2 linked regions of the Paraglaciecola sp. L3A3 genome follow. Each later gene encodes a partner of the first gene's protein in a complex. Links are inferred from orthologs where the notes say so. Each region holds a gene or a part of one and is shown on either strand. Other genes may lie near its edges.

What was found.
Region 2: the proteins of smc (region 1) and GQR87_RS14855 are in contact, whole or in part, in a crystal structure (PDB 3ZGX), measured with the Bacillus subtilis proteins. The link is inferred for Paraglaciecola sp. L3A3 from one-to-one orthologs.

Annotation. Positions count from the first base shown.
Region 1 is NZ_CP047023.1:2,597,053-2,609,592, forward strand. What follows is about bases 3,921-7,915. They hold smc (chromosome segregation protein SMC), read right to left. Parts: upstream 7,601-7,915; coding sequence 4,121-7,600; downstream 3,921-4,120. Other genes in these bases: zipA (cell division protein ZipA), read right to left, coding at 3,921-4,068; cysZ (sulfate transporter CysZ), read left to right, coding at 7,773-7,915. Outside these bases: GQR87_RS10865 (hypothetical protein), read right to left, coding at 1-178; GQR87_RS10870 (DUF3392 domain-containing protein), read right to left, coding at 203-535; NAD-dependent DNA ligase LigA, read right to left, coding at 538-2,571; more of zipA, read right to left, coding at 2,659-3,920; more of cysZ, read left to right, coding at 7,916-8,495; GQR87_RS10895 (endo-1,4-beta-xylanase), read left to right, coding at 9,479-11,674; GQR87_RS10900 (methylenetetrahydrofolate reductase), read left to right, coding at 11,871-12,540. UniProt on the Bacillus subtilis protein: Required for chromosome condensation and partitioning.
Region 2 is NZ_CP047023.1:3,578,056-3,580,802, forward strand. It holds GQR87_RS14855 (ScpA family protein), read right to left. Parts: upstream 1,943-2,747; coding sequence 1,058-1,942; downstream 1-1,057. Other genes in the region: rluB (23S rRNA pseudouridine(2605) synthase RluB), read right to left, coding at 1-355; scpB (SMC-Scp complex subunit ScpB), read right to left, coding at 355-1,065; GQR87_RS14860 (L-threonylcarbamoyladenylate synthase), read right to left, coding at 1,958-2,578; GQR87_RS14865 (PHP domain-containing protein), read right to left, coding at 2,627-2,747. UniProt on the Bacillus subtilis protein: Participates in chromosomal partition during cell division. May act via the formation of a condensin-like complex containing Smc and ScpB that pull DNA away from mid-cell into both cell halves.

The sequences.
Region 1 (12,540 bases):
TAAGGGGGGCTAGCAATAAATAGAAAATCCAAGCGAACCAAAACACAAATATAGTAAGTAACAGCCACGCTATCTTTTCACCACCTTGGGTACGATTAGAAATGGCTATTTTTAATATGGGAAATAGCCATATACAAAACACAAAAAAACCTAACAATACAATTAATACAATTTCCATATTACTTCCTTATCCATGCCTAACTTAAATATAACGTCTGTGCTCTGCTAAATAACCTAACAATAAAAATACACCAATTACAGTCACGCCCCTATATATGTGAGGGATCGCTAAAATAACTTGTTTTAAAAAAGGACTAACAAATACTAGTAATAACCCGTAACCAAACGCACAAATTAAAACAAATACTATGGTGCGGATCACAAAGTGGTATTGGCTAATCATACGTTTAATGTGTTTATTGATCACGTCGCCGTAAACCACCAATATCGTCGCTAAAATGGTTAGGGCGATTTCACTATAATATGGCTGCATCCAACTGGAGATTTGAGCTAAAGCATCTAATATAGGTTGCATCACTAGGCCTCAAGCTCATTAAACAAATCCAACATTCCTTGTTCATTTAACACTTTAATACCCAAAGATTCAGCTTTAGCCAGTTTCGAACCGGCCTTTTCACCTGCCACAACACAACTGGTTTTAGCCGACACACTACCGGCAACCTTAGCCCCAAAACGTTGTAATTTAGCTTTGGCTGCGTTTCTATCCATTTGTTCTAAGGTACCGGTAAGTACGAAGGTTTGTCCGTCAAGGGGTAATGATCCAGCCTCTATTTTTTCTATTATTGGCCAAGTTATTCCAACTTCAAGTAACTGGTCAATGACACTAATATTGTGCTCTTCAGCAAAAAAGTTAACTAGATGCTGGGCTACAATAACGCCCACATCGTCTACCGCTTGTAATGCTTCAAGATCGGCTTGTTTAATTTTATCGAGTTCACAAAAATAGTTGGCCAAGTTTGCAGCGGTAGCCTCGCCTACTTCTCTAATACCTAAAGAATACAAAAATTTAGCCAATGTGGTTTGTTTACTGTTTTCTAGAGATTTAAGTAAATTGGCGGCTGATTTTTCGCCCATTCGTTCAAGATTAGAAATTTGCACTAGCTCTAATTTAAAAAAGTCTGCTGGGGTTTTAACTAAACCTTGATCAACTAATTGTTCAATTATTTTGTCACCTAAACCATCCACATCAAAAGCCTTACGTGAGGCAAAATGTTTCATGGCTTCCTTACGTTGTGCCGCGCAATATAAACCACCAGTGCAACGCGCTACAGCTTCTCCTTCGAGCTTTTCAATGGTTGAATCACACACTGGGCAAGTTTCTGGAAAAACGATGTCCCGCACAGTACTCGGACGTTTATCTAATATTACAGAGCCCACTTGAGGTATAACGTCCCCTGCTCTACGTATGATGACAGTATCACCAATTTTAAGACCTAAGCGATTAATTTCATCTTGGTTATGTAAAGTAGCATTAGATACAGTTACGCCGCCTACAAATACAGGCTCTAGGCGAGCTACGGGGGTAATAGCCCCAGTTCGCCCAACCTGAAACTCAACATCTAGCACAGTGGTCATTTCTTCTTCAGCTGGAAACTTATGAGCAATAGCCCAACGGGGAGCTCTAGCAACAAAACCTAATTCTTGTTGTAATTCTATATTGTCAGCTTTAAATACTACGCCATCTATGTCGTAGTTCAATTTGTCACGTATATCCCCTAAATACTGGTAATACTCTAAACAGGCATCTGCGCCTTTTGCTACTCTTAACTCTTGGCTTAAAGGTAAGCCCCACTCAGCCAATTGTTTTAACCTAGCAGAATGCGTATTTGCTAAAGTTTGTTGTTCGTTTTCTACTAAACCTAAAGAATAAGTAAAAAACAATAATGGTCGCGTTGCTGTTATACGTGAATCTAGTTGTCGCAAGCTGCCAGCTGCTGCATTTCTTGGGTTGGCAAAAACCTTTTTGTCTTTTGCAATTTGGCTAGCATTTAAAGCGATAAATCCATCACGGGTCATCACTACTTCACCACGTACTTCAAGGCGTTGAGGATAATTATCACCTCGTAAACGTAAAGGTATATTCTTAATAGTCCGAACATTAGCCGTGATGTTTTCTCCGACTCGTCCATCACCTCGTGTGGCACCTCTAACTAAGATGCCGTTTTCGTATAGTAGACTGACAGCCAATCCGTCTAATTTAGGTTCGCAACTATAATTAATTTCAGTTTGATTTTTTAACCTGTCTTGCATACGTTTTTCGAAGGCATAAAAGGATTCTTGGTCAAACACATTATCTAAAGACAGCATAGGGACTTCATGTTCTACCTGCTCAAATTCGGCAAGAGGCATGTCTCCTACTTTTTGGCTGGGAGAATCTGGCGTACACAACTCTGGATATTCTTCTTCAATGGCCAGCAAAGCTTGCATTTGTCTGTCGTATTCGACGTCAGGTACGCTAGGAGCATCTAATACATAATATTGATAATTATAATCACTGATAGTTTGTTTAATTTTTTCTAGGTTATTAATAGTGTCTTGCGAGACTGCCATAAAAGCATTCCATAAAGATAAGGTGATGATATATGCCCCATTTAGTATTGGGGCAATGAGAAATTTCTGTAATTAAACTTACTGAGATTAACGTTGCAACATACGTTGACGCTCAAATTCACGTATTTTTTCTACATATTGTTGCAGACTTTGTTTGGTTAATAATGATCGTCTGCCGTCATAGATTTGTGCAGAAAATTCATCAGAAATTTTTCGTGCGGCATTATGCATCATATTAAAAACCTGATGAGGGTCACCTTCAATGGGCAAAATCATAAACAAAGATACACCTTGAGTGGTGAAATTTTCTAGGTTATCAATATCAAAATTACCGGGCTTAAACATATTGGCCAAGCTAAATAACACAGGCCCTTTGCCGTTTGAATTAACGTGACGGTGGAAAATATCTTGTTCACCAAATTTAAAACCTAAAGTTAGCAACATAGGTAATAAAGCGGCACCAGAAATAGTGCTGTCATCTGTCACTTTTACATTTAATACTAAGACTTCTTGTTGAGGAGCTGACGTTTTTGTTGCTTTAGGTTTATTAACGTCTTCTTTTACCCTAGGTTCATCGTCGAAATCAATACGCATTTGATCTTCGGCCATTCTAGGTTCTCTTCTTTTACGATTAGGATCCGCTTTTTTACGTTTTACCAAATTCAAGGCTTGATCAGTTAGGCTTTCCTTATATATAGGCTCTAACTGTTTTTGTTCTTTCTGAGTAACCACAGATGCAGTTTGTTTAGGGGGAATTTTCGGCATCTCAGCTACAACAGCTTGTTGTGATTGAAGCTCTTTATTTTCTTGTTTTAATAAAAATGGCGGTGGCTCAGGTACCTGATAATTATCAGGCCCAACAGTTGTACTTTTTGTTAGATTCAGATCAGAGTTTGATACTTGGCTTATATTAAAACTATCGGACTGACGGGCAGCTGAAGATTCTTTTTCTTCTTTACTAATAGCCAAGGTTTCTGCCGCTAAAGATTGTGATTTTGCGGCAAATTCGGGTTTAGGCTGGGTCACTACAGAAGCATAAATTTTACTACTAGGTGCAGGCTGTTTAACTTCAGGTTCGGCACTTGGTACCTTTATCTTATCGGATTCTGCAACTTCATCAGTTGTTGTCTCTTTTTCTAAAGTAGGTTCAGTTGATGGATTAGCACTAGATACAACCCGGACCGCACCAATACCTAAATCGTCAAACTGTTCAGGGGCAACAATAGGTTCATCTGAATCGGCAGAAAAGCCCAAATTGGGTTCTTCTTCGGCTCCGTCCATCTCTATATTAGGCACATCTTTTAACAATGCATCATCAAACTTGTCTTCTGAGTGCCATCCATGAGGTTGAAGTTCTTGCTCTGTATTTCTATCAGGATTTTTATTGGCAGATTTTTCCAGACTGTTTTTTCTGGATACCCAAATACCGTGAACCAACACACCGACAATAATACAACTGCCTAATACCAACAATGACCAACGTAATACATCTTCCATCAATTAACTCTTACTCTTATTATTTTAAATTATTTATAGGTATTGGTTTAACTTACGCATGAGCAATGGCAACAGCTTCATCAACATCAACCGCTACCATTCTCGAAACACCTGGTTCTGCCATAGTGACACCCGTCAAATGGGTAGCCATTTCCATAGCAATCTTGTTATGGGTAATATAAATAAATTGCACACTTTTTGACATTTCAGACACTAACTTACAAAAACGCCCAACGTTAGCATCATCTAATGGAGCATCCACTTCATCTAATAAACAAAATGGTGCTGGATTAAGCCTGAAAATAGCAAATACCAATGATAATGCGGTCAGGGCTTTTTCTCCACCAGAAAGCAAATGTATTGTACTATTTTTCTTACCTGGGGGTCTTGCCATTATAGTGACTCCCGTTTCTAACAAGTCTTCATCTGTTAAAGCTAAATAAGCTGAACCGCCACCAAACACTTTGGGAAACAACATTTTAAGGTCTTCGTTAACTTGATCAAATGTTTCTTTAAAACGGGAGCGTGTTTCTTTATCAATTTTTCTAATAGCTTGTTCTAAAATATCTAGTGCCGAAACTAAATCATCATTTTGATCATCTAAATGTTGCTTACGGGCAGATTGTATTTCAAACTCTTCTACCGCGGCTAGGTTAACTGCACCTAATCGGTTAAGTGATGCAGTGGTTTTTTCTAGCAAAACTTGCCAACTGGCTTCATCTGCATCAGCAGGTAGGTTTTCTAATACTTGTTTGATGTTTTGTTGCATTTCTGCAAATTGTTCTAACACCCCATTAGCCCGAACTCTATAACCTTCATATTCTAACTTAATACTTTGTAACTCAGTTAACATAGCTTGAATTTTATCCGTTACACCTTGTTGTCCCTTTTCTGCTGTTAACAGGTTTTCTTCTACTAAGGACAAGTGTTCAGTTATATCAGCTTGCTGTAGTTCTAGTTCGGCTTTTTGTTCCAGTAATTGTTGCAGATTTTCTGCTTGATCTTCAAGTGGCAATGCTAATTCAGCAAATTCTGCTTTTAAAATCCCCAGCTTTTCTTGCATGTTATTGCTGAGCTGAAATTCTCTTTGTTGGCTAGTTAGTAAGCCCTGATATTGATTTTGGATCTGTTGAAAATCTAAGGCTAGTTGGTGTAATTTATTTTTACTAGCTTCTAAGTTCGCTCGACTTTGTCTGAGTGTTTGTTGTTCATTTTCTCTTAGGTGTTCAAGTTCATGTTGTTGCTCTTGTAACTCTTCAAGCATCATTTCAAGTTCTTCAGCCTGCATAGCAAGCTCTTCTAGTTGCTGTTGTTCGTCAGCGAATGTGTCTTGCTGTTTGCTCAACTCTTGGCTTAATCGATTATTACGCCCTAAGTTATGTTGTTGTTGCTGATTGAGTAGCTGTAATTGGCCTTTGGCTTGAGATTGGTTACGCGTAATGATTTCAAGTTCTTGTTTTGATTGCTGATTATGCTCAGCAGCAGATTTAACCTCGATCGAAAGTTGGGCAACTGCTTGCTCATTATTAAAGACTAATTCAACTAGTTTTTGCTGCTCTTGAACTAGCATTTTAATTTGGCTGGCACGTTTTAATAAACCTGCTTGCGTATCAGCCTTAGGGTTAATTAACCAATCAGCAGATAACCAACAACCATCTTTAGTGATGACACTTTGGCCTGGTTGTAAGCTAGTCAATAATAATTCTGCATCGGCTAAATTTTGAGCAAAAAAGATCTGCGTTAACCATTTGGGAAATGATTGGTTAGCCAACTTACTGGTGATGCTTTTATCGCTATGATGATTGCTGTAACTATTTTTAAACAGCCAACTGGAACCACTTATATTCGATATGGCTGTTATCTGATCGACTTCATTATCAATTAATAAAGCACTTTGCCATTGGTAAGTAATTGTTTCGAATGCAAGTTCCCAACCCGGTTCAATATCTAATGTTTGCCACCAAGGTTCAACTTGCATGGCTAATTCTTGGATCAAGCTTTGATGATGAGATTGGTCGCTAGTGGACTCTTGTAGAGTATTCAACGCATCTAGCTGTGCATTAATACTTTGTAACATGCCTTTTGATTCAGATAGTTCTACTTCTGCTTTTTTATATTTAGCCTGTGTATATTCAAGTCCTTCTTCACTCTGCAAACTATCAGCTGTCGCAAGTTCAATTTGTTCTTCAAGGCTTAATATTTTCTCTTGAACAGTTTCAATTTGTAATTCTAGTTCATCATCAACTACCTCTGCTAATTCATCTTTTAATTCGCCAATACGCTGTTGAGTACGTAATTGCATAGTCATTAATGATTGAATTTTACCGTGACAACTTTGCGCTTGGTTTTTACGCTGATTGAATTCTTGCTCTTGGTTGCGCCATTTACTTTGATTCAGTTGATTTTTTTCTTCTGTTTCAATTAATTGACTTTGTAATTGTTCAACCTGTTCTGCAACCAGTTCTTTTTCCGGTTCAGCTATATTTAACTGTTCAGATAGCTGATCAATTTTTTCCAGATTTTGCTGATGCAATATGTCATTTTCAGTAATAGTCTGTTGCAAAGACTGTATTTCTTGTTCGATTTGTTGACGTCTTTGTTTGTTATGGTGCTGATTTTGTTCGATACGGGTGATATCAGTGCCAATTTTAAAGTTTTGTTGTTGCAGATTAGACAGGGTTTGTTTGAAGTCATGTTGTTGTTCTTTATAAAGAGTTATGTCTTTTTCTTCACCACGTTGTTGTGCCACATAAGCTTCGATATCTGAGTTTTTTTGTTTGATATCAAGTTCTAAGTGTTGAATTTTGTCATTATGTTTTAACCAACGTATAGCAGCTAACTCAGCTTTATATTTTCTTTCGCTTTGTTTTAGTTCTTTATAACGATTGGCTGCTGCGGCTTGTCTTTGTAGCTTTTCTATTTGTTGGCCTAATTCTCCTCTCACATCTTCTAAACGTTCAAGGTTTTCTTTGGTGTGACGAATACGTGTTTCTGTTTCTCGTCGTCTTTCTTTGTATTTTGAAACCCCTGCAGCTTCTTCAATAAAAATCCGTAATTCTTGGGGTTTTGATTCAATCAAACGAGAAATCATACCCTGCTCTATAATGGCGTAACTGCGTGGACCTAGTCCCGTGCCTAAAAATAGATCGGTGACGTCCCGTTTTCGACATTTGGTATTGTTTAATAAATAACTGGATTGTGCTTCTTTAGTAACAATACGTTTAACTGATAATTCATTATAACCAGCATATTCGCCTTGTATACGTCCTGAAGAATTATCAAATACTAGCTCTACACTGCATTGAGATACAGGCTTTCTGGCGGTTGAACCGTTAAAAATAACATCCGTCATGGCATCACCACGAAGATTTTTTGCAGAGCTTTCACCCAATACCCAGCGCACCGCGTCAATAACATTCGATTTGCCACAACCATTAGGTCCGACAACTGCTGTCATTTCAGAGGGAAAAGGAATAGTTGTTGGATCCACAAAAGATTTGAATCCTGCCAACTTTATTTTCTTTAAGCGCATAAATTAAAAGGGACAATCCTAGTTATAATTAGACATTATTTTATTCCAGAGACGGGAATGTACCAAAAGTCATCAAGTGTAACAATTGACGTTTTGATCTATCCTGCAGCTTAAGTATAATTATTCCCTTTAATGATGTATTTTCAAACAGTTAATACCTACTAGGTGCACAGTGAACTATTTTCTCCAAGGCTTTTCTCTTATTAGTACAAAAGGACTTAAACGTTTTGTATTTATTCCTTTAACTATCAATTTAATTTTATTTTCAATGGCTTTTTATTTTTTATTCGGTGAAATCGGTAACAGCATCACTTGGGTGGTTGATCTCATTCCAGATTGGGATTGGTTGTCATGGCTGAAAACTGGCTTGTCTTACATTATTTGGCCTATCGCTGTTATTACCATCTTATTGGTTTTCGGTTTATTGTTCGGCACTTTAGCAAATTGGATTGCCGCTCCATTCAATGGCTTATTGGCTGAAAAAGTAGAATTACATCTAACGGGTCAAAGCCTTGGTGACTCAGGCGTTATGGATATTGTAAAAGATATACCGCGGACCTTTGGTCGAGAATTAGCTAAACTCACTTACTATCTGCCACGAGCTGTTGGTTTTTTGATCTTGTTTTTTATATTACCTCTGATTGGACAAGTGCTTTGGTTCTTGTTTAGTGCTTGGATGATGGCTATCCAATATTGTGATTACCCTTTTGATAATCACAAAGTGCCTTTTAAACATATGAAAGATATCTTAAAACAGAACAAATCCCATACTTTTAGTTTTGGTATTACAGTCAGTATATTTTCCTTGATCCCCATAGTTAACTTTTTGGTAATGCCAGTGGCTGTGTGTGGTGCCACAGCCCTTTGGGTAGAAGAATTAAAAGAGCAAGTATAATAAGTAACATGAATACTGGATAAGCCGAACCTCTAGATAACGCTCTTTTTGTGCCTAGCGGCGTTGGATTGTCTTGGGGCTGTTGACCTTTTCTGTGTGTTTTTGCAGCGGGTTGTGCGGTATTTATACAATGAAGCGCGATTGTGGTGTAGTTGCTCTACATGAATGAGTGCTGAGGCATTAGAAATGCCGCACAAACGCTGCTTGTTATGTTTTAAAGAAAGTAGGTCGTCTTAAACGCTTTTTACTCTTTATTCACTACATCCATGTAGTTCACCTGCAAGCAGGTTAGCTAAAGCTATTTAAAAATGTTCCATACATTTTTGTGTTGCTTATTTTTGACTTAATCCATTAGGCCTGCACAAAAACATCGGGAATGTTTTTAAACTGCTTTGCTGGCTTTAGCATAAGACAGGATGCCTAGAGTAAACCAGCGCCGCGATTAAAAAGCGTTTAGTTAGAACAAAATTTATACTGAAAAGGTTAACAGCCCCTAATAACACGTTATTACGGACGTCAATCAGCCTTGCTATACACAAAAATTTCGTTACCGAGTAAGCATTCATGTGGGGTGAATTGGCTGAATGTTATTAAGTTATTCAATTGTAATGATTAATTAAGATTGGACGATACTTCTTATCCAGAACTCAGGTTAAGTAGTATCATTTTATGGCTTTTTTAGCTTTGAATCAGCGACATAATAATACTTTTAGGTGTAAAAATAAGTACTACAATAAAATTTTGCTGAAGCATTCCTTAATTAGTTTGTTCCTATTAATTAACACCGCTCGTGTACATGCAGAAAATTAACGACTTTTACTTGAAGTAAAATGAATTGTTAACTTTTTATCTCCCTTATTTGTTATCTACTCTCTTCTCATAACTAAATATCATAAATGTATTTAGCTAAAATTAAATTGATCTATTTTTGTTAACATGTAAATCTGAAAACGTTTTCACTGTTATCAAAAGGTATTTATTCAATGTCTGTAGTACAAATAGCTTATTTCCTACTAGTTTTGCTGTCTTGTTTATTCGTCGCTTGTGGTGGTAGTGATTCAACGTCACCTGAAACCACTGTTCCTTTAACTAATAAATCCCCCACTGCTAATGCTGGTCCTGATCAGACTGTAAATGAACTGAGCGAAGTCACTTTAATAGGAACGGGTACAGACCCTGATGGCACAATAAAAAGTTATAGTTGGATACAAACTTCCACTGGCAGCAATATCACATTAGCCAATGCCCATAGCGCATCAGCTAATTTTACTGCCCCAGATGTGGCTGCTGATGAAACAATTACTTTTGAATTAACCGTTACAGATAACAATAACGCCAGTCATACAAATTCAGTGTCTATTACAATTGTAGATATTGAAGAACCCCCTATCATCACTCCCACCGAAAAACCTGAAGGAGGGACATTAATTATTTCTAGTGATGCCGTGTCCACCGCAAGTTTTTGGCAAGGCAATGGTAGCCAACCTGTTGGCACAAAAACGTTGGTTAACGTTGAGCATGCTAACTTTTATCAAGCTATAGAAATGGATATCACTAACCCCAGTGGCATTAGTTGGAATGGACAACTAAGCATTGAGCTTACACAAGGTTTGCAAAGTGGCGATAATATTTTGTTACACCTCTTTTTTCGGACCCTAGAAAGTGAATATGAAACTGGTACAGGTTTTACTAAAGTATTATTACAAGGACCTGAAGCAAGAGACTATTACAAAATAATTCATCGTAATATTAATAGTTCAAGTGATTGGGTAGAGTATTTCATTTCAGCCACTGTAGGAGAAAGTTTTACCAAGGATGAGCTGCAAATTCTTTTTGAGTTAGGTGCAGGTGACAAACCACAAAAGTTTCAACTGGCTGGCATAGAGTTATTTAACTATCAACAAACATTAGATCTAGCTGAATTACCTAATACTAAACCTACTTATGATGGCCGTGAAAAAAATGCAGCTTGGCGGGTAGAAGCTCAAGCAAGAATAGAACAACATCGTAAAGGTGATTTCACTCTGACTTTACAAACAGCCGCAGGTGAAAACATTGGCAACACAGACATAGAAGTAGCGATGACCAAACATGCTTACCATTTTGGTACGGCGATAGCCACACCACAATTATTAGAAGAAAGTGATAATGGTGATATTTACCGTGAAAAAGTGTTGGAACTATTTAATCAAGCGGGTCCAGAAAATTCACTTAAATGGCCTGCATGGTCCGGTGAATGGGGCAGTAGTTTTTCCCAAAGTAATACCATTGATGCATTACAGTGGTTACATGACCATGACTTATATACCCGAGGACACGTTTTAGTTTGGCCTTCAAAACGTAACTTACCTAATGCTGTACATCAATACATAACTGATGACCCAGCTAACGCAGATCCACTATTGTTGGAAGCGGTTAATAATAGAATTGATGATGTCACTAGCAAAACAGCTCATTTATTAAAAGAATGGGATGTATTAAACGAACCATATGACAATCATTATATAATGGATGCGTTTGGGGATAAGGTCATGGTTGACTGGTTTGATCGAGCTAGAGCAAACTTACCAGATCATAAACTTTATATTAATGATTATAGTATTTTGTCAGCTGCAGGTTTAGATGTGGCTCATCAAGATCATTACAAAAAAACTATCCAATATCTTGTCGATCAAAATGCTGAAATTGATGGTATTGGTTTACAAAGTCACTTTAGCGATGTTTTAACAGGCATACCTAAGGTTTATCAAATATTAGATGGCTTTCATCAAGCTTTTCCTGATTTATTAATGCGCTCTACTGAATTCGATATAAAAACCAGTGATGAAGAATTACAGGCTGATTATACTCATGACTTTATGACGGTGTTTTTTAGTCATCCAAGTACTGTAGGTATACAATTATGGGGTTTTTGGGCTGGTAGGCATTGGTATCCAGAAGCGGCAATGTATCGTGATGACTGGACTGCTAAACCGAACTCAGTTGTTTGGAAAGACCTAATCTTTAACCAATGGGCCAGCAGTTTTAATGCAAAAACCAATGAACAAGGTCAGTTTAGCGAAAGAGCATTTTATGGTGACTACCAAGTTAGTTTTAGTCATAACAATAAAGAAATCGTCATGACCTTTTCTATCGTTAAAGGTGAAGACAATAACATTACGCTAAAGTTAACCGAATAACTCCCCATAATACTGTCTATAGATAGGGGATACTTATCCCCTACTCTTCTTATCTGCTCATACTAATATTTAATGACAACATAAATGTTATAAGTAAAACTATTTCAATTTAGATCTGGTGTTTGACTTAAAAGCTTAGTTAGTGGAGACTGTTTAGACGGCTAAACGTCTAAAATAAAGTTCAAGGTAAATTTACATGCAGTCTCAAGAATCAGAATTACGCACACGGTACAATGATAGTACCCGTGGAGTTTATTTTATTGGTACAACTCCCCCTAAAAGTGACACACCTACAGAGCAAGTGGAAACCATAGCCGATAAACTTCTTGAACGTGTTAGTGATATTGATTTTGACGGATTAATTGTTTATGACATTCAAGATGAAGGTTCGCGTATCAGTAAACCTAGACCTTTTCCATTTAAGTCAACACACGACCCAAGATGGTATTCGTCTTTATTAAATGAAAAATCTAAACGCCCTGTCATCACTTATAAAAGTGTTATTCAGTCAAATAAAGCCGCCTTTAATGATTGGGCTGAAGAAGCATGGCAAAAATATAATGTTAAAGATGTGGTGTTGGTGGGCAGTCCTTCTAAGGATGTAAAGCCATCGTTACCATTAAATAAAGCATATGAAACCTTAGTCGAAAGTCAGCATAACTTTTTTATTGGTGGTGTCACCATAGCAGAGCGCCATGCCAGCAAAGGTAACGAACACGAACGTTTAATAGAAAAACATAAACAAGGTTGTAACTTCTTTATTTCACAAGCGATTTATGATCCTCAGGCCACGATAGATTTATTAACCCGTTATGCCCTTGAATGTCAAAAACTCAATCTTAAACCACAACGTATCATTTTGACCT
Region 2 (2,747 bases), 980 kb from region 1 along the record:
CATTGGTAAACAATAATAACCCACTGGTATTAATATCAAGACGACCCACGGCTATCCAGCGCCCATTTTTAATCACTGGTAGGCGATCAAATACAGTGGCACGGCCTTCGGGATCTTTACGGCTGCATAATTCACCTTCAGGTTTGTTATACATCAAAACGCGACACATAGGCGCTTCTTCTGGGGTACTAATAGGATTGCCGTCTACTCTGACTTTATCGCTAGGTTCAACTCTGTCACCTAAAGTGGCAATTTTACCGTTAACAGAAATACGGCCGGCTTCGATCCATCTTTCCATTTCACGACGAGAGCCTACGCCAGCATTGGCTAGGACTTTTTGTAATTTATCACTCATTAATGTATTTGCTCTGGTTCATCTGGAAGTTCAGGATCATCTACCATAGTCGACGTTAGTGTCGGCAAAGTCCTGTTATTTTCCACAGTTTGATTAGTTTGAAGTTCTTTAGAGGTCTGCGTTGCAGAGTCTTCAGAAAGTATATGTAATTGATCATTATTTTGTTCAGATTCAGCTGCTTGTAAAAAGGCCTCTGTGCTTGGCAAATCTGCCAAGCTTTTTAACGAAAAGTAATCGAGAAATTCTTTAGTGGTGGCATATAAAGAAGGCCTACCTGGCACTTCTTTATGACCAATCACTTTTATCCAAGCTCGTTCGCTTAGTGTTTTTATTATATGGCTACTCACTGACACGCCGCGCACATCCTCGATTTCACCTCGAGTAATAGGCTGCCTGTAAGCAATTAAAGACAAAGTTTCTAACATGGCCCGTGAATAACGAGGGGCTTGTTCTTGCCACAATTTGCTTAACCAAGGACTAAGACTGTCCATAGATTGAAAACGATAACCCGAAGCGACTTCCACCAGCTGAATACCCCTTGCTTGGTAGTCTAAGGTTAATTCATCCAATACTTCTTTGAGCATTTTTTTACTGACTTGCAAGCCATCTAGTACCGTTAGCTGTAATTGCTCAAAGGTAATAGCTTGGTCAGCCACAAAAATAGCGGCCTCTACTAATTGTTTTAATTGACCCCGAACAATTTTAGCCATTAGCTTGAACTCCGAACTGGGTATCATCTGCTAGCAGTACTGACTCAGAACTATTTAATCGCACATGCATATTGCCAAAAACTTGACCTTGCACCAGTTCAATTAATTGTTCTTTAGCCAATTCTAAAATCGCCAAAAAGGTTACTACCACCCCAGCTTTGCCTTCATGTGCTTGAAATAACTCATCAAAACCAGTGAAGTGTTCAGAATTTAATTTTTCTAAAATCATACTCATACGTTCACGGGTAGATAAGGTTTCTTTTTCAATGTGATGATGACTAAAGGCATCAGCCCTTTTCATCACCCCTTGAAAACTTAACACTAATTCTTGCATGCTGACATTAGGTAATATTTTAATAGGTTCTACACTGGACGCAGGCTCGGCTGTTGCAATAAAAGTATCTCGCTCTTGCCTAGGAATATTGTCTAACTCATGAGCCGCCTGTTTGATTAATTCATATTCTTTTAAGCGACGAATTAATTCGGCCCTCGGATCGTCCTCATCTTCTTCAGCGTCGGGACGTTTAGGCAATAATAAGCGAGATTTAACTTCAGCTAAAATTGCCGCCATTAACAAGTATTCGGCAGCCAACTCTAATTTTAAATCTTTCATCAATTCAACGTATTGCATATATTGTTGAGTTACTTGATATACAGGTAAATTGACAATATCGAATTTTTGCCGCCGAATAAGGTACAAGAGTAAATCGAGAGGACCTTCAAATGCTTCGAGAATTAACTCTAAGGCGTCGGGAGGAATGTATAAGTCTTCTGGTTTTTCAATTAAAGCCTCACCATTAACAAACGCCAGCGGCAAAGGTTGCTGCACGGGTTCGTTAACATTCGGGCCAGAAAATGAAGAATTGTCAGTAGACATAGTTAGCAAGAATACCTATACAAATGGACTAATATCACCACTACCTTCACGGATAATAGTGTTTTCGCCTTCCGACATATCAATTACAGTAGTCGGTTGTTCACCTAAAAATCCACCATGAATAATCAAGCCCACTTGTTTTTCTAATTTATCGCGAATTTCATCAGGATCCGATTCAGCGATAATTGCATCAGGTAAAATTAAGGTAGTGGACATTAACGGCTCGCCTAATTCTTCTAACAAGGCTAAAGCAATTTTATTATCTGGCACTCGAATACCTATGGTTCTACGTTTCGGGTTTTGTAGACGTTTAGGCACTTCTTTGGTGGCTTTTAAGATAAAAGTATAAGGACCAGGAGTGTTGTTTTTAATGGTACGAAAAGCAGTATTATCGACCCTTGCGTATTCAGACAACTCGGACATATCTTTACACATGAGAGTAAAATTATGCTCTTTCGTGATATGACGAATTCGACATAATTGATCTAAGGCTTTTTTGTCATTCATGTGACAGCCGATAGAATAACCGGAATCCGTTGGGTAAACGATCACTTCGCCTTGGTGTATTAATTCGCAGGCTTGCTTGATCAAACGAGCTTGCGGATTATCTGGATGTATATAAAAAAACTGACTCATTATTTAACTCCTATTCTACTATCCCAGCAGTACTTTGAGTGGGGATGGTTATTCAGCAATACCCACGTCTACGCCTGCCAATTGCCAGTCATGCCATATTGGCACAAGCTGCTTGGGAAGCGAAAGGTTTTTGCCTAATTCAGTCCAACGATTCGGAAAATGAAAATCT